One region of the Streptomyces sp. NPDC003027 genome, then DNA from elsewhere that is predicted to be linked to it. Evidence: riboswitches for the same ligand, from Rfam matches in the RefSeq annotation. Region 1 holds a riboswitch; each other region holds the start of a gene.

The links. A riboswitch is a leader RNA that binds a small molecule or an ion and turns the genes downstream of it on or off. The one in region 1 is predicted to bind cobalamin.
Positions count from the first base shown of each region.
Region 2: it holds a riboswitch for cobalamin, as region 1 does, so the genes downstream of both, ACWDX6_RS06255 (FecCD family ABC transporter permease) here and ACWDX6_RS18325 (cobalamin biosynthesis protein) in region 1, are expected to answer to the same signal.
Region 3: it holds a riboswitch for cobalamin, as region 1 does, so the genes downstream of both, ACWDX6_RS25855 (energy-coupling factor ABC transporter permease) here and ACWDX6_RS18325 (cobalamin biosynthesis protein) in region 1, are expected to answer to the same signal.

Region 1 covers NZ_JBSFTU010000023.1:54,326-60,908, forward strand. The annotation lists gene ACWDX6_RS18310 (alpha/beta hydrolase) at 1-194, opposite strand, end outside; gene ACWDX6_RS18315 (anion permease) at 555-1,799, shown strand; gene ACWDX6_RS18320 (hypothetical protein) at 1,818-2,039, shown strand; cobalamin riboswitch at 2,161-2,294, shown strand; gene ACWDX6_RS18325 (cobalamin biosynthesis protein) at 2,328-3,308, shown strand; gene ACWDX6_RS18330 (cobyric acid synthase) at 3,305-4,864, shown strand; gene ACWDX6_RS18335 (putative cobaltochelatase) at 4,914-6,583, shown strand, end outside.
Region 2 covers NZ_JBSFTU010000005.1:92,252-98,834, forward strand. The annotation lists gene ACWDX6_RS06245 (ABC transporter substrate-binding protein) at 1-953, opposite strand, end outside; gene ACWDX6_RS06250 (ABC transporter ATP-binding protein) at 969-1,754, opposite strand; gene ACWDX6_RS06255 (FecCD family ABC transporter permease) at 1,754-2,863, opposite strand; cobalamin riboswitch at 2,968-3,093, opposite strand; gene ACWDX6_RS06260 (MBL fold metallo-hydrolase) at 3,207-4,448, opposite strand; gene ACWDX6_RS06265 (TetR/AcrR family transcriptional regulator) at 4,580-5,203, shown strand; gene ACWDX6_RS06270 (SGNH/GDSL hydrolase family protein) at 5,223-6,017, opposite strand; gene ACWDX6_RS06275 (M23 family metallopeptidase) at 6,189-6,583, opposite strand, start outside.
Region 3 covers NZ_JBSFTU010000045.1:26,899-33,481, forward strand. The annotation lists gene ACWDX6_RS25835 (aminotransferase class V-fold PLP-dependent enzyme) at 1-536, opposite strand, end outside; gene dhaK (dihydroxyacetone kinase subunit DhaK) at 923-1,915, shown strand; gene dhaL (dihydroxyacetone kinase subunit DhaL) at 1,924-2,553, shown strand; gene ACWDX6_RS25850 (PTS-dependent dihydroxyacetone kinase phosphotransferase subunit DhaM) at 2,550-2,954, shown strand; cobalamin riboswitch at 3,028-3,235, shown strand; gene ACWDX6_RS25855 (energy-coupling factor ABC transporter permease) at 3,265-3,966, shown strand; gene ACWDX6_RS25860 (energy-coupling factor ABC transporter substrate-binding protein) at 3,972-4,346, shown strand; gene cbiQ (cobalt ECF transporter T component CbiQ) at 4,353-5,102, shown strand; gene ACWDX6_RS25870 (ATP-binding cassette domain-containing protein) at 5,099-5,947, shown strand; gene ACWDX6_RS25875 (FAD-dependent oxidoreductase) at 6,175-6,583, shown strand, end outside.

The sequences.
Region 1 (6,583 bases):
GAGGCGAGGCTGCGAGTGAGGGTGACCCGGCCGGGGCCGGTGGCGTGCACGGTGAGCCGGGGGTCGCCGGGCAGGGGCCGTCCGGACGCCGCCTGGAGGGCGGCGTCGCCCGCGTACCGGCCGGCCGCCACCGCGGCCGCGCCGACACCGATCAGAGTGGTGACGGCCGCTGCCGCCGCATGAGCCGGGCGCACCGTCCCAGTGTGGTCAGGACGGGGTCGGGCCGCCACCCGGTGGACCCGTACGGCGCCACGTGAGGGTGACGTGGATCACTTCGGGGGGTCCCCCGGTCGGCTGATCCGGTCCGTCGGCGTCCACGTGCTGACACGGGGCGCGAGGGGCGCGAGTGACGGATGTCCGGTCCGCCCCGTAAGGACATGGCTTACCCCGGGTCGCACGGGTCCACATCGTGGACGCGCGGGCCCTCCCGAGCCGCTAAGCGGAATGTCCTGGCACCGGTTCGGGTCACCACACCGCCGGACCCAGTTCATCTTCCGTTCACCCAGGTTGACTACGTTCGACGAGCCACTGACGTCAAACGATTGCCTGGGTAAATGGAACACATCACGCTGCTGCTCACGATTGTGGTCGTGACAGCTCTCGTGTTCGATTTCACGAACGGTTTCCACGACACCGCCAACGCGATGGCGACGACCATCTCGACCGGCGCGATGAAGCCCAAGACGGCGGTGGCCATGTCCGCCGTGCTGAACCTGGTCGGCGCGTTCCTCTCCGTCGAGGTCGCCAAGACGATCTCCAGCGGTCTGGTGAACGAAGAGGGCATCCAGCCCGAAGTCATCTTCGCCGCGCTCGTCGGCGCGATCCTCTGGAACCTTCTGACCTGGCTGGTCGGACTGCCGTCCAGCTCGTCCCACGCCCTCATGGGCGGCCTCATCGGCGCGACGATCGCCTCGGTCGGTCTCAGCGGCGTCAACGGCGGCGTGGTCGTCACCAAGGTCCTCATCCCGGCCATCGCCGCGCCTCTGGTCGCCGGCCTCGCCGCGATGCTCGCCTCCCGGCTGACCTACCGGCTCGGCAGGAACGCCGACCGGAAGACCACCGACAAGGGCTACCGCGCGGGCCAGATCGCCTCCGCCGGTCTCGTCTCCCTCGCCCACGGCACCAACGACGCCCAGAAGACGATGGGCATCATCACGCTGGCCCTGGTCGCCGGCGGCATCCTGGCCCCGGGCTCCAACCCGCCGGTCTGGGTCATCGTCTCCGCCGGTCTGGCCATCGCCCTCGGCACCTACCTGGGCGGCTGGCGCATCATCAGGACCATGGGCAAGGGCCTCACGGACCTCCAGCCGCAGCAGGGCTTCGCCGCCCAGACCAGCGCCGCGGCCGTCATCCTGAGCTCCTCCAACCTCGGCTTCTCCCTGTCGACCACGCACTCCTGCTCCGGCGCCGTCATGGGCGCGGGTCTGGGCCGCAAGGGCGGGGTGGTCCGCTGGTCCACCGCCACCCGGATGTTCGTCGCCTGGGGCCTGACCCTCCCCGCCGCCGGCCTGGTCGCCGCGCTCTCGGAGTACGTCACCCGGCAGGGCGACTGGGGCGTCATCGCCGTCGCCGCCTTCCTGATCGCGTCCTGCACCGCGATCTGGTTCATCTCCCGCCGCCAGGTCGTCGACCACACCAACGTCAACGAGACCGAGACCGAGGCCCCCGGCGTCGTGACCACCGCCATCGCGGCCGTCACCCCGCCCCCGGCCGGGACCCTCACCGACGACCTGAAGGCCACCATCCCGTCGCCGGCTCCCACGGACCCGGCCGCCCCGACCGCCACGGCGACGGTCTAAGGAACGAGAGACATCAGCATGAAGATCGACTGGGCAGCTCTCGGCTCCGTCTTCGGAGTCAGCCTCGTGGCGACCATCGCCCTCGTGGGCCTGTTCACCCTCGGGATCGTCGGCCTCTCCAAGCAGGAGCAGGCCGCGACCCAGGGAGGCTCCGCGGCCCTCGCGCGCACCGGCGCGTACGCCTGCTTCGCGCTGTGCGCGGCGGCCGTCGCGTTCGGCATCTATCTGATCGTCGTCTGACCGATCGACGCACCCACGGCTGGGCGTGCCGCACCGGAAGGTGCGGCACGCCCAGCCGTCGTGTTGTGGGGCTTCGCACACTCTCCCGTCGCAGGTCAAGGGTGAGTTGACGGGTGTTCGCGCTGCGTGGTGGACTTCCGGGGCCATTACGGCGGCAGAAGAGGAAGTCCGGTGCGAATCCGGCGCGGTCCCGCCACTGTGACCGGGGAGCTGATCCCCGGGAGCCAGGAACTCTCCCCGCCGGTCACGTCGAGCCAGGGCGCGGACCCTGAGTGAGGACATAGCGCCATGCCTGGCCGCAGAGCTGCCACCGGTGTATTCGCGTCCACGGGCGTCTTCGCGTACGGAGCCGCCTCCGGCCTGCTCGCGGACCTGCTGATCGGCGACCCGCGCCGCGGCCATCCGGTCGCCGGATTCGGCCGGGCCGCCGGCGCCGTCGAACGACTTCTGCTGCGCGACCACCGCGGGTGGGGCGCGCTGCACACCGCCGTCTGCGCGGGCGGCGCCGCCGGAGCCGCGGCGCTCGCCGCGCGCGCCGTCCGCGGCCGGCCCGTCGCCTCCGCCGCCCTGACCGCCGCCGCCGTGTGGGCGGTCGTCGGCGGTACGACGCTGGGCCGGGAGGCCCGGGCCATCGGCGGGGCGCTGGCCGCCGGCGACCTGGAGGTGGCCCGCGAGCGGCTGCCGCATCTGTGCGGCCGCGACCCGCAGGCCCTGGACGGCCCGGCGATGGCCCGCGCGGTCGTGGAGTCCGTCGCCGAGAACACCTCCGACGCGGTCGTCGGCGCCCTGGTCTGGGGCGCGGTCGCCGGGGTCCCGGGCCTCGTCGGCTTCCGCGCCGTGAACACCCTGGACGCGATGGTCGGTCACAGGTCCCCGAAGTACCGCCGCTTCGGCTGGGCCTCCGCCCGCCTCGACGACGTGGCCGGCTGGCCGGGGGCGCGGCTGACGGCCGCGCTCGCGACGGTCGCGGGCGGCGACCCCCGTGGGGCGGTCCGGGCATGGCGGGCGGACGCGGGCAGGCACCCGAGCCCCAACGCCGGCCCGGTCGAGGCCGCGTTCGCGGGAGCGCTCGGCGTACGGCTCGGCGGGACGCTCTCGTACGGCGGACGGGTCGAGCACCGGCCGGTGCTCAACGGTGAGGGCCGGGACGTGGAAGTGGCGGACATCGAGCGGGCCGTACGGCTGTCGCGCCGGGTGACCGGACTGACGCTGGCGGCCTGTGTGGCCGGAAGGATCGTGGTGGGCGCCATGAAGCGGAGGAGCGCATGAGGAGCGGACCGAGGGGAGGCGGGCTGCTGGTCGCGGGGACCACGTCCGACGCGGGCAAGAGCGTCGTCACGGCCGGGATCTGCCGCTGGCTGGTCCGCAAGGGCGTGAAGGTGGCGCCGTTCAAGGGCCAGAACATGTCCCTGAACTCCTTCGTGACCAGGGAGGGCGCGGAGATCGGGCGGGCGCAGGCGATGCAGGCGCAGGCCGCGCGGGTGGAGCCGACGGCGCTGATGAACCCGGTCCTGCTGAAGCCGGGCAGCGACCGCTCCAGCCAGGTGGTGCTGATGGGCAAGCCGGTGGGTGAGCTGAGCGCCCGCGGGTTCTTCGGGGGGGCGGGAGGGTCGTCCCCGGGGAAGAGGCTGCATGGCGGGCGGCAGAAGGAGCTCTTCGAGCCGGTCCTCGCGTGTCTGGAGGAGCTGCGGGGCAGCTATGACGCCGTGATCTGCGAGGGGGCGGGCAGTCCGGCCGAGATCAACCTGCGGCGCACGGACATCGTGAACATGGGCATCGCGCGGGCCGCGCGGCTGCCCGTGCTGGTGGTCGGCGACATCGACCGGGGAGGGGTGTTCGCCCAGTTCTTCGGGACGACGGCGCTGCTCGCCCCCGAGGACCAGGAGCTGATCGCGGGCTACCTCGTGAACAAGTTCCGGGGCGACGTCTCGCTGCTGGAGCCCGGCCTCGACATGCTGTACGACCTGACGGGACGCCGGACGTTCGGTGTCCTGCCGTACGCGCACGGGCTGGGCATCGACGAGGAGGACGGCCTTCGGGTGTCCCTGCGGGGCGCGGTCCGGGAGTCGGTGGTGGCGCCGCCCGTCGGCGCGGACGTGCTGCGGGTGGCCGTGTGTGCCGTACCGCTGATGTCGAACTTCACGGACGTGGACGCGCTGGCGGCCGAACCGGGCGTCGTGGTGCGGTTCGTGGACCGCGCCGAGGAGCTCGTCGACGCGGATCTGGTGGTGGTGCCGGGGACGCGCGGGACGGTGAAGGCGCTGGCGTGGCTGCGGGAGCGCGGTCTGGCCGACGCGCTGGCGCGGCGGGCGGCGGAGGGCCGGCCGGTGCTCGGCATCTGCGGCGGCTTCCAGGCCCTCGGCGCGCACATCGAGGACGAGGTCGAGTCGAAGGCGGGCTCCGTGGACGGGCTCGGGCTGCTGCCCGTACGGGTCCGGTTCGCGCCCGAGAAGACCCTGGCCCGGCCGGTCGGCGAGGCCCTCGGCGAGCGGGTGGAGGGGTACGAGATCCACCACGGCGTCGCCGAGGTCCTGGGCGGCGAGCCGTTCCTGGACGGCTGCCGGGTCGGCGCGGTCTGGGGCACGCACTGGCACGGCTCGCTGGAGAGCGACGGTTTCCGCCGCGCGTTCCTGCGCGAGGTCGCGGCGGCGGCCGGGCGGCGTTTCGTGCCCGCGCCGGACACGAGCTTCGGCACCCTGCGCGAGGAGCAGCTGGACCGCCTCGGCGATCTGATCGAGGAACACGCGGACACGGACGCGCTGCTGCGCCTGATCGAGGACGGCCCACTGCCCGGGCTGCCGTTCATCCCGCCGGGCGCGCCGTGAGCGCGCCGGCCGACCGTCAGCGACCTGACCTTGAAGGAGTGACTGCCCGATGAGCACCCGGTATCCGTTCACCGCCGTCGTCGGCATGGACGACCTGCGGCTGGCGTTGCTGCTGAACGCCGTCAGCCCGGCGGTGGGCGGTGTCCTCGTACGCGGCGAGAAGGGCACCGCCAAGAGCACGGCCGTCCGCGCTCTCGCGGACCTGCTGCCCGAGGTACCGGTCGTGGCGGGCTGCCGGTTCAGCTGTGATCCGGTCTCCCCCGACCCGGGCTGCCCGGACGGGCCGCACGAGGCCGCGCCGGCCGCCGCGCGTCCCGCGCGGATGGTGGAGCTGCCCGTCGGCGCCTCCGAGGACCGGCTCGTGGGCGCGCTGGACATCGAGCGGGCCCTCGCGGAGGGGGTGAAGTCGTTCGAGCCCGGGCTGCTCGCGGACGCCCACCGCGGGATCCTCTACGTCGACGAGGTCAACCTCCTCCACGACCACCTGATCGACCTGCTGCTCGACGCCGCCGCCATGGGGTCCTCGTACGTGGAGCGCGAGGGCGTCTCCGTACGGCACGCGGCCCGGTTCCTGCTCGTCGGCACGATGAACCCCGAAGAGGGCGAGCTGCGGCCGCAGTTGCTGGACCGCTTCGGCCTGACCGTCGAGGTCGCCGCCTCGCGCGAGCCCGGGCAGCGGGTCGAGGTCGTGCGCCGCCGACTGGCGTTCGACGACGACCCGGCCTCCTTCGCCGCCCGCTGGGCGGGCGAGGAGAGCGCGCTGCGGGACCGGATCACGGCCGCGCGGGCGCTGCTGCCGCGGGTGGCGCTCGGGGACGCGGCTCTCCTCCAGATCGCCGCGACGTGCGCCGCGTTCGAGGTGGACGGCATGCGCGCCGACATCGTCATGGCCCGCACGGCGACCGCGCTCGCCGCGTGGGCGGGCCGGACGGACGTCACCTCCGAGGACGTCCGGCAGGCGGCGCTGCTCGCCCTCCCCCACCGCAGGCGCCGCAACCCCTTCGACGCGCCCGGTCTCGACGAGGACAAGCTCGACGAGACCCTGGAGCGGTTCAAGGACGAGGACCCGGACCCCGACCCCGGACCCGGTGACGGCGGCGGTGGCGGGGGTGTGCCTCCGCAGGGCGGCGGCCCCGACGGCGGCGGGGAGCAGGCCGGGTCGGACGAGGCTCCGGCGGAGTCCCCCGGCACCGAACCCTCGCCCTCGCCCTCGCAGGGTGGCCCCGGCGCCGGTGAGCGCGCCGCCGTCAAGGCCGCCGAGCCCTTCCGTACGAAGATGCTCAGCGTGCCCGGTCTCGGCGAAGGGGCGGCCGGGCGCCGCTCCCGGGCCCGTACCGAGCACGGCAGGACGACCGGTGCCGTACGGCCGCGCGGGGCGCTGACCAAGCTGCACCTGGCGGCGACCGTGCACGCCGCCGCCCCGCATCAGAGGGCGCGCGGGCGTTCGGGCCCGGGCCTGCTGGTGCGGCGGGACGACCTGCGGCAGGCCACGCGCGAGGGCCGCGAGGGCAATCTGGTGCTGTTCGCCGTGGACGCGTCGGGTTCGATGGCGGCCCGGCAGCGGATGAGCGCCGTCAAGGGAGCCGTGCTCTCGCTCCTCCTCGACGCCTACCAGCGGCGGGACAAGGTCGGCCTGGTCACGTTCCGGGGCCGCGACGCCGAGGTCGCGCTGCCGCCGACCTCGTCGGTGGACGCCGCCGCGGCCCGGCTCGAGCAGCT
Region 2 (6,583 bases), on a different contig from region 1:
AGCTCCGCGTAGTCGAGGACGACGATCCGGTCGTTCTTGACGGCCGAGACGCCGGCGAGCGGCGGGTAGGACTTGAGGAACTTCCGCTTCTGCTCCGCGGTGGTGTCACCGTAATCGTTGATCACGATCACCTCGGGGTCACGCTCGACCACGGTCTCCCAGCCGACCGTCGCCCAGCTGTCCTCCAGGTCCTTCATGACGTGATCGCCCCCCGCCTTGGTGATGATGTCGTGCGGCCCGGCGTACAGGCCCGAGGTCAGCGGCTTGTCCCGCCCGTCGTCATAGAGGAAGACGCGCGGGCGGTCAGCGCCCTTCGGGGCCTTCGCCTGCGCGTCGGCCACCTGCTTCCGGAAGTCCGCGACGAGGGCCTCCGCGCGGTCCTCGACGTCGAAGATCTTTCCCAGGTTCCGCAGGTCGGTGTAGAGCGCTTCGAGCGGCGGCATCACGCCGCGCGCCTTTCCCTGCCCGTTGCGGCACGATTCGCTCAGCAGATACGAGTCGATGCCCACCCGCGCCAGCTCGGTGGGGCTGAAGCCCTCCCCCTCGTTGAAGCCGTAGTTCCAGCCCGCGAAGACCAGGTCGGCGCGGGCGTCGAGGACCAGCTCCTTGTTGATCGTCTTCTTCGAGAGCCACGTCGTCTTCTGGTACGCGTCCTTCCAGGGAACGGAGGTGAGGTCGCCCCTGTCGTCGGGCATCACATAACCCGCCATGCGGTCCTCGAGCCCGAGCGCGAACATGATCTCGGTGATGCCGACGTCATTGGTGACCACGCGCTCGGGGGCCTTGTCGTAGCTCTTCTTCTGGCCGCAGTTCTCGATGGTGACCGGATAGTGGCCGCCGCGCGCCTTGGCACCACCCCCCTCCTCCTTCTCCGGGGTGACCTGCGCGCCGCAACCGGTGAGCACCAGGGCGGCGGCAAGGGCGAGTGCGGCGGGGCGTACGAGGTTCGGCATGGTGGCGATGACTCCTCAGGAAGCGGGATGGGCGGGCGGGAGACGGTCGAAGAGCAACTGCACGGCGCCGGACTCCGGATGCGGCACACGGTGCGCCCGTACGCCGAAGACCTCGGCCAGCAGTTCGGGCGTCAGCACGTCGTGCGGGGCGCCGGAGGCGACGATCCGGCCGCTGTCGATGACGTAGAGCAGGTCGCAGTGGAGGGCGGCGAGGTTGAGGTCGTGCAGTGCGGTGAGCACGGTCAGGCCACTTCCGCGCACGAGGGCCAGGACCTCCAACTGCTGGGCGATGTCGAGGTGGTTGGTCGGCTCGTCGAGGACCAGGACGCGCGGCTGCTGGGCGAGCGCGCGGGCGATCATGACCCGTTGCTTCTCGCCGCCGGAGAGGGTGAGGAAGCCGCGGCCGGCGAGGTGGCCGGCGCCGACCCGCACCAGCGCGGCCTCGCACGCCTTGCGGTCCTCGTCGGTGGTCCGGGCCACCGACCGCTGGTGGGGCAGCCGCCCCATCGCCACGACCTCGGCGACCGTGAAGTCGAACTCGGTGACCGCCTCTTGGGGCAGGGCGGCCAGTCGCCGGGCGCCTTCGCGCGCGCTGAGGGAGTGCAGGTCCTCACCGGCGAGCCGGACCGTACCCGCCGAGGGGCGCAGGGCGCGGTAGACGCAGCGCAGCAGGGTGGACTTCCCGCTGCCGTTGGGCCCGACGAGCCCGACGACCTGTCCGCCGTCCGCGCGGAGGGTGGCCTCGCGCACCAGCCGCGCGCCGGCGACCTCGACCGTCAGTGCGTCGATGTCGATCCGCATCACGCGCCTCCGAAGGTGTAGGAGCGGCGGCGCATCAGCAGGACGAAGCAGGGGACGCCGATGGCGGCGGTCAGCACGCCCACCGGCAGCTCGACGGGCGCGAGCACCACACGCGACAGGATGTCCACCCAGATCAGCAGGACGGCTCCGGCGAGGGGGGCGACGGCCAGCAGTCGGCGGTGGTCCGCGCCGACCAGCATCCGTGCGGCGTGCGGGACCATGAGGCCGACGAAACCGATCGCGCCGCTCACCGCGACCACGGCCCCCGTGACGGCGGCACAGACCAGGAACAGCTCCTTGCGCAGCCTCCCCGCGTCCACCCCGAGGGCGGCCGCGGTCTCGTCACCCATCGCCAGCGCGTTCAGGCGACGCGCTGACACCGTGAGGTGGGTGAGGCCGGCGAGCACGGCTCCCGCGGCGATCGGCACGGAGGCCCAGCTGGCTCCGCCGAGGCTGCCGAGCAGCCACATCATCGCGGAGCGGGCCGCCTCGCCGCGTTCGGCCGCGAACACCATGAACGTGGTGACGGCCGAGAACCCGTAGTACATCGCGGTGCCCGTCAGGACGAGCCGCAGCGGGGTCAGACCGTCGGCGGTGCGGGCGATCGCGTACACCAGGGCCATGGCGAGGAGCGCGGAGAGGAAGGCCGCCGTGGACAGGGCCCACAGGCCGAGAGCGCCGAAGGCTCCGAAGAGGAGGACGGCATTGGCACCGACGGCCGCGCCGGAGGAGATGCCCAGGACGAACGGGTCGGCGAGGGCGTTGCGGACCATGGCCTGCACGGCGACGCCGATGGCCGACAGTCCGGCTCCGACGACCGCGGCCAGCACGGCTCGCGGAAAGCGCAGTTCCCACACGATCGTGTAGGCCGAGACGTCGTCGGGCGAGAGGGGTCCGCCCGTCAGCCCGGCCCAGAGAAAGCGCAGCACCTCGCCCCAGGTGAGTCCCGAGGCCCCCATACCCGCCCCGCAGACGATGGAGAACACGAGCGCGGCGCACAGGACGGCGAAGAGAAGGGGCAGGGATACGCGCTGGGGCGGTGCGGGGCCGACGCGGGTGCGCGCCGTGTGGGGTGGCGCGGCCGGTTCGGTTTCCAGGGGTGTGGCCACGGGCTGATCGCCTTCGCCTCAAGCCGTGCACCCACGTGAGCAAAGGAGCGGCCCGGGACGCCGGGCGCCCTGCGCAGCACCCTCTCGCAGTCCACGGCGAATTGACAGGAGCCTTCACCACCGCGGGTAATCGGGCTCACGGAGCCGCGTACGCGGCTCCGTCTACCGTTGCGGGTCAGCGCCGGAATTCGACCGGCTTCCCCCGCGGGGCGGTTTGCAGCATAGCGTGTACGGCCGAGCTCCCCGCGGCCGCGCCCGGGAGGACGCGGGGCTGCCGCGCTCCTCCGGCGGGAGACACGCCGGCGGCCGCGCACCCTCCGGCTGAGGCGGTCCTGACTCGCCGTCAGCGATCACCGGCGAGATCGAGATCGTCCATACGGCCCTCGGTGGAGACCCGCACCGACCGGGGCCGGCGCCATGGGTGGGCGATGGGGTGGGCCACCGCCCGCCACCAGGGCTCCGAGGGCAGCTTTCCGGCGGGCTCGAAGGGCTGGCCGGGGCGAGGGAACGCGGCGGCCTGTCCGACCTCCTCGGCGGCGTCTTTCGTCCACTCCCCCGGCTCCGCCCACGGATGGGGCGCCAGGTTGAAGGTGCCCCAGTGGATCGGGAGCAGGACACCGCCCGGCCGCCCTCCTTGCAGGTCGAGGTGGGCTTGGACCCCCTGAGCGGGCGACATGTGGATGTCCGGCCACGCTCCCGGCAGCGGTGTGAGGTCCGGGTGGTTCTCGGGCCAGTACTCCGAGTACGCGCCGATCTGGATCATGGTGGCATCGAAGGGGCCGTGGGCGGCGCCGATCTCCTGGAAGCCGGGGAAGTAGCCCGTGTCTCCGCTGTGGTAGATCCGGTGCGTGGGACCGGCGACGACCCAGGACGCCCACAGGGTGTGCTGCTGGTTGCGCAGGCCGCGGCCGCAGAAGTGGCGGGCGGGGGTCGCGGTGAGCCGCAGGGCGCCGATCTTTGCCGTCTCGTCCCAGTCCAGCTCGCGCAGCCGGGAAGCGGGCACGCCCCAGCGCTCCAGATGGGCGCCCACGCCCAGCGGCACGGCGAAGAGGGTGTCCGTCGAGGCCAGGGCTCTGATCGTGGGCAGGTCGAGGTGGTCGTAGTGGTCGTGGGAGATAACGACCACGTCGACCGGGCCCAGCTCGGCGAGCGGCACCGGGACGGGGTGCAGACGCCGGGGGCCGGCGAAGGCGAAGGGCGAGCAGCGGTCGCCCCAGACGGGGTCGAAGAGCACCCGGTGGCCGTCGATCTCGGCGAGGACGCTGGAGTGCCCCATCCAGGTCAGCCGCAGACCGGAGGCCGGGGGCTCGGCGAGGTGGTCCAGGGTGCCGGTGTGGAGGGGGATCGCGCCGGTGGGGGCCCGGCGCGCCCGCGCTTCCTTCCGGAAGTAGACCTTGGCGAACTCGAGCATGGAGCCGGAGGGCCGGTGCCGGGCCGACACGGGGTTCCGGAAGACCCCGTCCGCGAAGTTCGGCGAGCGGCGGATGCGCTCCATGCGCTCTCCCACCGGGTCGGCGCCGAAGGCGGCAGGCCGCAGGGCGCGCAGCCGGGACCGCGGCGGATGGTCGGAGCCGGTGCCGGTCACAGGGCCTCCTGAGGTTGGGGGTCGTTCCATTATGTGCGGCCGCTGACCGTCATGGGCGGGCGGTGGATCGCGGCACCCGGCGCACCGTAAAATGATCATGCCCGCGTCATGTGCTGTGTAGTCTGAGCGACGTGGCGAGAGTGCGCTTGAACGTGGCGGAGCGGCGCGAGGATCTGCTGCGGGCCGCTGTCGCGCAGATCGAGGTCCGGGGCGTGGCGGCCGTACGGATCGCCGACGTCGCCTCCGCGCTCGGGGTCAGCAACGCCCTGGTGCTCTACCACTTCTCGACCAAGGAGAAGCTCGTCGCGGCGGCCTTCGCCTACGCCGCCGAGAGCGACCTCGGCCATCTGCGGGCGCTGCTCGGGCGGCGCACGACGGCTCTGCGCCGGTTGCGGTCGGCGGTCCGCTGGTACGCGCCCACCGGGCAGGCCAAGGGCTGGCGGCTGTGGATCGAGGGCTGGTCGGCCAGTCTGCGCGAACCGGCCCTGCGGGAGGTCGCCGGCGCCCTCGATCAGCAGTGGAAGGCGGCGCTGGCCGAGGTGATCGCCGAGGGCGCGGCGGCCGGTGAGTTCCCCTGCCGGGACCCGGCGGCCGCGGCCTGGCGGCTGACCGCCTTCCTGGACGGGCTGGCGGTGCAGATGACCTCGTACGCCGGATCGCTCTCGCGCGCCGCCATGCTGGAGTGGGCCGATGCGGCGCTGGACCGGGAGTTGGGCCTGCCCGGGCCCGACACGGGGGCTCAGCGCGGCTCGTAGACCGCCGTGGCCATCACGCCTACAGGGGCATGAGGTCCGGGCGCTTGGCCGCCACGTGGTCGCCCGAGCTCTCGCCCCGCAGCCGGCGGCCGATCCAGGGCACCAGGTACTCCCTGGCCCACAGGATGTCGTCGCGGCGCACCTCCAGCGTCCCGCGCGGGGGCAGCGGCGGCCACGGCTGGTCCGGGTCGGCCGGTACCGGGATGCCGAGGACCTGGGCGGCGCGCAGGGCGACCCGGGTGTGCCCCTCGGGCGACAGATGCAGCCGGTCGCCGTCCCAAGCACGCCTGTCCTGGACGGACTTGAGCGACCAGAGGTCCAGGACGGGGCAGCCGTAGCGGTCGGCGATGGCCCGGACATGGGCCGTGTAGGTGGCGATCTTGCCGCGCAGATGGCGCAGCACGGGCACGTCCCGGGTGTCGAAGCCGGTCGTGACCATGACCGTGCCGACGGCGGAGGTGAGGTCGGCGACGGCGCGCTCGAAGCGCTCGGCGACGTCGTCCGGGTCGCTGCCGGGGCGGATGATGTCGTTGCCGCCCGCGCAGAAGGTCACCAGGTCGGGGGCGAGTTCCTTGGCGCGGGGGACCTGCTCCTCCACGATCTGGTCGAGGAGGCGGCCGCGTACGGCCAGATTGGCGTAGCGGAACGCTTCGTGCTCCGGCAGCCGGTCGGCCAGCAGCACCGCGAAACGGTCCGCCCATCCCACATACGTCCCGTCGGGTCCGGGATCTCCGACGCCCTCGGTGAAGCTGTCACCGATCGCCGCGTACGACCCGAATACGTCCATGTCTCTTGATCTCGAATCGTCTGCCACGGGAGCACATCTTTCCCTTGGGGGTGTGACCTACGCGACCGTAAGGAGTGGTTGACGGCAGGTGAGATACGCCACCGGTCAAGATTGCGCCAAGCCGGAATACGCCGAGGGCCCGGCACGAAGGTGCCGGGCCCGGGGTGCGTGCCGTGGGACGCGTCGAGTGGTGACGCGTCAGATGCTGACGCCCTTCTCGCGCAGGTAGGCGAGCGGGTCGATGTCCGAGCCGTAGCTCGGACCGGTGCGCATCTCGAAGTGCAGGTGCGGACCGCTGGAGTTGCCGGTGGAGCCGGACAGGCCGATCTGGTCGCCGCCGTTGACGGACTGGCCGGCGGAGACGGAGAGGGAGGAGAGGTGCGCGTACTGCGAGTAGGTGCCGTCCGCGTGCTGGATGACGACCTCGTTGCCGTACGAACCGCTCCAGCCGGCGGAGTACACGGTGCCCGCGCCGACGGCCTTGACGGAGGTGCCGGAGGAGGCCATGAAGTCGACACCGGTGTGGTAGCCGGAGGACCACATCGAGCCGGAGGCGCGGTACGGCGTGGAGACGCCGCCGCTCACCGGGGAGA
Region 3 (6,583 bases), on a different contig from region 1:
CACGAGCCCAGCCGTACCGTGCAGCCATGCTTGTCGGCGGCCAGTCGGGCGGCGGTGCGATGAGAGATGTGGTCGTGCTCGGTCAGCAGGAACTCCTGCCCCGGCCGGGTCACGACGCCGTTGTAGACGACACCCAGCCCGATGCTCGTGCTCGCCGTCATCGCGACATCCTCGGCCCGGCCTCCCAGATAGGCCGCGAGCGCCTGGCGCACCCGGGGCCATCCGGTGGGACCGTCGGGCAGCGCCAGCCCCGCGGGCACCGAGAGGGGATCGGCGTCGACCTGCGCTGCCAAATGCTCCACCGCATCCCGTACCGCCTTGGGATGCGAGGTGAGATAGAACAACGCGAGATTCGCCCATCCCGGCTCCAGGCGGAACTGCGCCCGCAGGGCGTCCCAGTCCACGCGCCCGTCGATCGTGGTGACCGGCCGCTCCCGCGGTGTGTGCACGCCTGCCGCGCCGGAGCTCGGCACGAGGGTGACCGCGACCGCTCCCGCGGACCGCGCCAGCAGATCGCGCCGACTGGTCATCGACATCCAGCACCCCTTTGCACGCGACCGGCGGAGCGACGGCGGAACGCCTGTCCGGTGCCCTTCTCGTGACGAGGTTACGCAAACTGGCCACGGGCGCCGACATCGCCATGACCCGAACGGCCCCGGCGGAGGTGTCGTACAGCCGTAGGTCCCCGAGGTGCGTGGGGCGCGAAGGGGTCCGTCCCGGGGACGGGCGGGGCGGACCCGGCGGCAGCGAGGCCGATCGGGATCTCAAGCACTGACGGCCCGGATGTGCCGACCGACGCGACCTTCGGCGCCGCAAGGTCGATACTGCCCACACACGGATCGCCCAGACCGACGAGCGCACACCCCATCCGACCTGGTGACGCAGGTCGGACACCTGCCTGCCGGCCTACCAGGAGGTACCGATGAGAATGCTGATCAACGTCCCGGAGACCGTGGTCGCCGACGCGCTGCGCGGCATGGCCGCCGCTCATCCCGAGCTCACCGTGGATGTCGAGAACCGTGTCGTGCTGCGGCGGGACGCGCCCGTCGCCGGGAAGGTGGCGCTGGTGTCCGGGGGCGGGTCCGGGCACGAGCCGTTGCACGCAGGGTTCGTGGGGCGGGGCATGCTCGCCGCGGCGTGCCCCGGCGAGGTGTTCACCTCGCCCGTGCCGGATCAGATGGTGCGGGCGGCCGCCGCGGTGGACAGCGGGGCCGGTGTGCTGTTCGTCGTCAAGAACTACACCGGGGACGTGCTCAACTTCGAGATGGCGGCCGAGCTCGCCGAGGACGAGGGCGTCCAGGTCGCCAAGGTCCTGGTCGACGACGACGTGGCCGTGACGGACAGCCTCCACACCGCCGGGCGGCGAGGGACGGGGGCCACGCTCTTCGTGGAGAAGATCGCGGGGGCCGCCGCCGAGGAGGGCGCCCCGCTGGAGCGAGTGGAGGCGATCGCCCGGCGGGTGAACGAGCGGTCGCGGTCCTTCGGCGTCGCGCTGAGCGCCTGCAGCACGCCCGCCAAGGGCAGTCCCACCTTCGACCTGCCCGAGGGCGAGCTGGAGTTGGGGATCGGGATCCACGGCGAGCCGGGGCGCGAGCGGCGCGCGATGATGACCTCGCGGGAGATCGCGGACTTCGCCGTCGATGCCGTACTGGACGACCTGCGGCCGTCCGGCCCGGTCCTGGCGCTGGTCAACGGCATGGGCGCCACCCCGCTGCTCGAACTGTACGGGTTCAACGCCGAGGTGCAGCGCGTGCTGAAGGAGCGCGGGATCCCGGTCGCCCGCACCCTGGTCGGGAACTATGTGACCTCCCTCGACATGGCCGGCTGTTCGGTCACGCTCTGTGAGGCCGATGAGGAACTGCTACGCCTGTGGGACGCGCCCGTGCAGACGCCCGCCCTCCGCTGGGGCCGGTGAGAAGGAGAGTGACCGAAGTGACCGAGACGAACGAGCCGGGCCAGTTCGACGCCGCGTTCTTCCAGCGCTGGCTGAGCGTCGCCGCTTCCGCCGTCGACCGTGAGGCCGACCGTCTCACCGAGCTCGACTCGGCGATCGGCGACGCCGACCACGGCTCCAATCTGAAGCGGGGGTTCGCCGCCGTGACGGACGTCCTGGCGAAGGAGCCGCCCCCCACCCCGGGGGCCGTACTCACCACCGCAGGACGGCAGTTGATCTCCACCGTCGGGGGTGCCTCCGGTCCGCTGTACGGGACGCTCCTGCGCCGCACCGGCAAGGCGCTCGGCGACGCCGGGACCGTGACCCGCGAGGCGTTCGCCGACGCGCTGGCCACCGGGGTCGCCGCCGTCGCCCAGCTCGGCGGGGCCCAGGTCGGCGACAAGACGATGCTGGACGCGCTCGTCCCGGCGGCCGAGGCGCTGCGCGAGTCCTTCGCGGCGGCCCGGACGGCGGCCGAGGAGGGCGCGCTGGCGACCGTACCGCTCCAGGCCCGCAAGGGCAGGGCCAGCTATCTGGGCGAACGGTCGATCGGGCACCAGGACCCCGGGGCCACCTCGTCCGCGCTGCTGATCGCCGCCCTCGCGGAGGTGGCCGGATGAGCGGGCGGGTCGGCATCGTTCTCGTCTCGCACAGCGCCGCCGTCGCCGCGGCCGTGGCCGAACTCGCCCAGGGCCTCTCGGGCGGCGGCCCCACCGCACCGATCCGGCCCGCCGGCGGCACCCCGGACGGCGGACTCGGCACCAGCTCCGACCTGATCGCCGAGGCGGCGAGGGCGGTCGACCGGGGCGCCGGTGTGGCCCTCCTCGTCGATCTGGGCAGCGCCGTGCTGACCGTCAAGGCGCTCCTCGCCGAGGGCGACGAGCTGCCCGAGGGGGCGCGGCTCGTGGACGCGCCCTTCGTCGAGGGCGCGATCGCCGCCCTCGTCACGGCGACGGCGGGCGGGGACCTGGACGCCGTGGAGGCCGCGGCCGCGGAGGCGTACACGTACCGGAAGGGGTGAGCGGGCGGGAGGCGGGCACCCGTCACGGGCCGTACCGGGAGCCGACCGTGTTGTGATGTACCTGGTCAACGCACTAGTGTCGCAGGGCCTTGGTGTACGGGAAACCGGTGCAGTACCGGTGCGGCCCTCGCCACTGTGATCGGGAGGTCCGGCTCCACCCCCTTGGGGACAACCCCCAGGGGAGCCACTGCACCGCCGCGGGAGACCGTCGTGGTGTGGGAAGGCGGAGTCCGGGCGGCATGACCGTCAGCCAGGAGACCGGCCAAGGTGCGTTGTCCATCCACGAGGTGCTGGAGAGGGTCTCCCAACCATGCATATCGCCGAGGGCTATCTGCCCCCTGTGCACGCGGCCGCCTGGGCCGTCGCGTCCGCCCCGTTCGTCGTCCACGGTGTCCGTGCCCTGACCCGTGAGGTCAAGGCCCATCCCGAATCCACTCTGCTGCTGGGCGCCTCGGGCGCCTTCACCTTCGTCCTGTCCGCGCTCAAGATTCCGTCGGTGACGGGCAGTTGCTCCCACCCCACCGGAACGGGCCTCGGGGCGATCCTGTTCCGGCCGCCCGTGATGGCGGTCCTCGGCACGATCACGCTGCTCTTCCAGGCGCTGCTCCTGGCGCACGGCGGGCTCACCACCCTCGGCGCCAACGTCTTCTCGATGGCCGTCGTCGGCCCGTGGGCGGGGTACGGGGCGTACCGGCTGCTGCGCCGCTTCGACGTGCCGCTGATGGTGAGCGTGTTCTTCGGCGCGTTCGTCGCCGACCTGTCCACCTACTGCGTCACCAGCGTGCAGCTGGCGGTCGCGTTCCCCGACCCCGGCAGCGGTGTGCTCGGCGCGCTGGCGAAGTTCGGCGGGATCTTCGCCGTCACGCAGCTGCCGCTCGCGGTGAGCGAGGGTCTGCTGACGGTGCTCGTGATGCGTCTGCTGACGCAGTCGAGCAAGGGGGATCTGACCCGGCTCGGGGTGCTGCTTCCCGGTGCCCGGAAGAGCGAGACCACGGAGGCGGTGGCCCGATGAGCCGGATGAGCAGGAACACGAAGATCAACGCCCTGCTGCTGCTCGCCGTCGCCGCGCTGGCGGTGCTGCCGCTGGTCCTGGGGCTCGGCGACCACAAGGAGGAGCCGTTCGCGGGGGCCGACGCCGAGGCGGAGGCCGCGATCACGGAGATCCGGCCCGACTACGAGCCGTGGTTCAGCCCGCTGTACGAGCCTCCGTCCGGCGAGGTCGAGTCGGCACTGTTCGCGCTCCAGGCGGCCATCGGCGCCGGTGTCCTCGCGTACTACTTCGGTCTGCGGCGCGGACGTCGCCAGGGCGAGGAGCGCGCACTGGCCGCGGCGGCCGCACCGGTCGCCACGGACGCCCCGAAGGTGACGCGCGCCGCCACGGGCGACGAGTAACCGCCGATGCTGCCGATCGACGCGGCGGCGCACAGCAGTCGCTGGCGCCGCCGTCACCCGTGCGAGAAGGCCGCGCTGGGCTTCGGCCTGACGCTGTGCGCGGTCTGTCTGCCGCCCTGGCCGGGCGCCGTTCTGGTCGCGGCGGCCACCCTCGCGGTGCTGCTCGGTCCCGCCGGAGTGCCCGGACGTCAGCTGTGGCGGGCGTTCCGGATCCCGCTGGGCTTCTGTGTGACGGGGGCGGTGCCGCTGCTGTTCGAGGTGGGAGGGGCGCGCGGCTTCGTCGCCCTGGCGCCGGACGGTCCGTCGCACGCGGGTGAACTGCTGCTGCGCACATCGGCCGCGTCGCTGGGGGTGCTGCTGTTCGCGTTCACCACACCCGTCTCGGACGTGCTGCCCCGGCTCGTACGGGCGGGGGTGCCGGGTCCGGTCGTGGACGTCGCGCTCGTGATGTACCGGATCAGTTTTCTCCTGCTCGACTCCATGGCCAGGATCCGGCAGGCCCAGGCGGCCCGGTTGGGGCTGACGACGCGGGCGGCCACCTGGCGCTCGCTCGCCGGGCTCGGCGCGACGGCGTTCGTGCGCGCCTTCGACCGGGCGCAGCGGTTGCAGACGGGGCTGGCGGGGCGGGGGTACGACGGGACCCTCCGGGTCCTGGTGCCCGGTGCGGCCGTCTCGCGGCGGTTCCTGGCGGCGACGGCCGGGCTGCTGGCCGGCCTCGTCGCTCTCACTCTCGTACTGGAAAGGTCCCTGCCGTGAGTCTTCGTTCCCCTGTCGTGGAACTGGTGAGGGCGGGCTTCGCCTATGAGGACGGGCCCCCCGTCCTCGACGGGATCGACTTCGCCGTGCCGGAGGGGCGGGCGCTTGCGGTGCTCGGGAGGAACGGCAGCGGCAAGACGACACTGCTGCGGCTGCTGAGCGGGGGCCTGCGCTGCGGCAGCGGGGCTCTCCGGCTGGACGGCGAGGAGGTGTCGTACGACCGGAAGGGTCTGACCCGGTTGCGGACGACCGTGCAGCTGGTCGTGCAGGACCCGGACGACCAGCTGTTCGCGGCGTCGGTCGGCCAGGACGTGTCGTTCGGGCCGATGAACCTCGGGCTGCCGCTGGAGGAGGTACGGCTCCGGGTGCGCGAGGCGCTGGAGGCGCTGGACATCGTGGCGCTGGAGGACCGGCCGACGCATCTGCTGTCGTACGGCCAGCGCAAGCGGGCGGCGATCGCGGGCGCGGTGGCGATGCGGCCGCGGGTCCTCATCATGGACGAGCCGACGGCCGGGCTCGATCCCCACGGGCAGGAGCGCCTCCTCGAGGTGCTCGGGCGGCTGCGGGGGTCGGGCACGACGGTGGTGATGGCGACGCACGACGTCGATCTGGCCCTGCGCTGGGCGGACGAGGCGGCGGTGCTGTCACCGGAGGGTCTGCGGACGGGCCCGATCACCGACCTCCTCGCGGACGACGCGCTGCTCGCGGCGGCGCGGCTCCGGCAGCCCTGGGGCATGGCGGTGACCCGCCTGCTGCGCGCCCAGGGCCTCCTCCCGGAGGGCGAGGAGGGCCCCCGCACGGCGGAGGAGCTGGCCGCGTGGGCGGGAGTGCCGGGCGCGCCGTAGACGATCACTGTCTTCCGCTCCTGGGGCCCCGGCGGCCCCAGGGGCGCGTGCCCGGCCAGGGAGGTGCTGCTTTCCGGGGTCGCGGATTCAGGCCGGCGCGGTTGGTGCACGGTTCGCGGCGGTGGACGTAGCGCAGATCACTCCTCCACCCTTATGCAACTTGTTGCACAACGCGGCTCCGGTCGTCTACAACAGAGCGTGACGACCCTGCGCGAGGAGACGCCCCCATGGCCCCGATCACCCCGTACCCGCACCTGCTGAGCCCGCTCGACCTCGGGTTCACCACCCTGCCCAACCGGGTGCTCATGGGCTCCATGCACGTCGGTCTCGAGGAGGCCGAGAACGGCTTCGCGCGGATGGCCGCCTTCTACGCCGAACGCGCCCGAGGCGGCGTCGGCCTCATCGTGACCGGCGGCATCGCGCCGAACGAGGTCGGGCGCCCCTGGGACGGCGGGGCCAAGCTCAGCACGGACGAGGAGGTCGCCGAGCACCGGCTCATCACCGACGCCGTGCACGAGGCGGGTGGCCGGATCGCGATGCAGATCCTGCACTTCGGCCGGTACGCCTACCATCCCGCCCTCGTCGCGCCCAGCCCCATCCAGGCGCCGATCAGCCCCTTCGTACCGAACGAGCTGA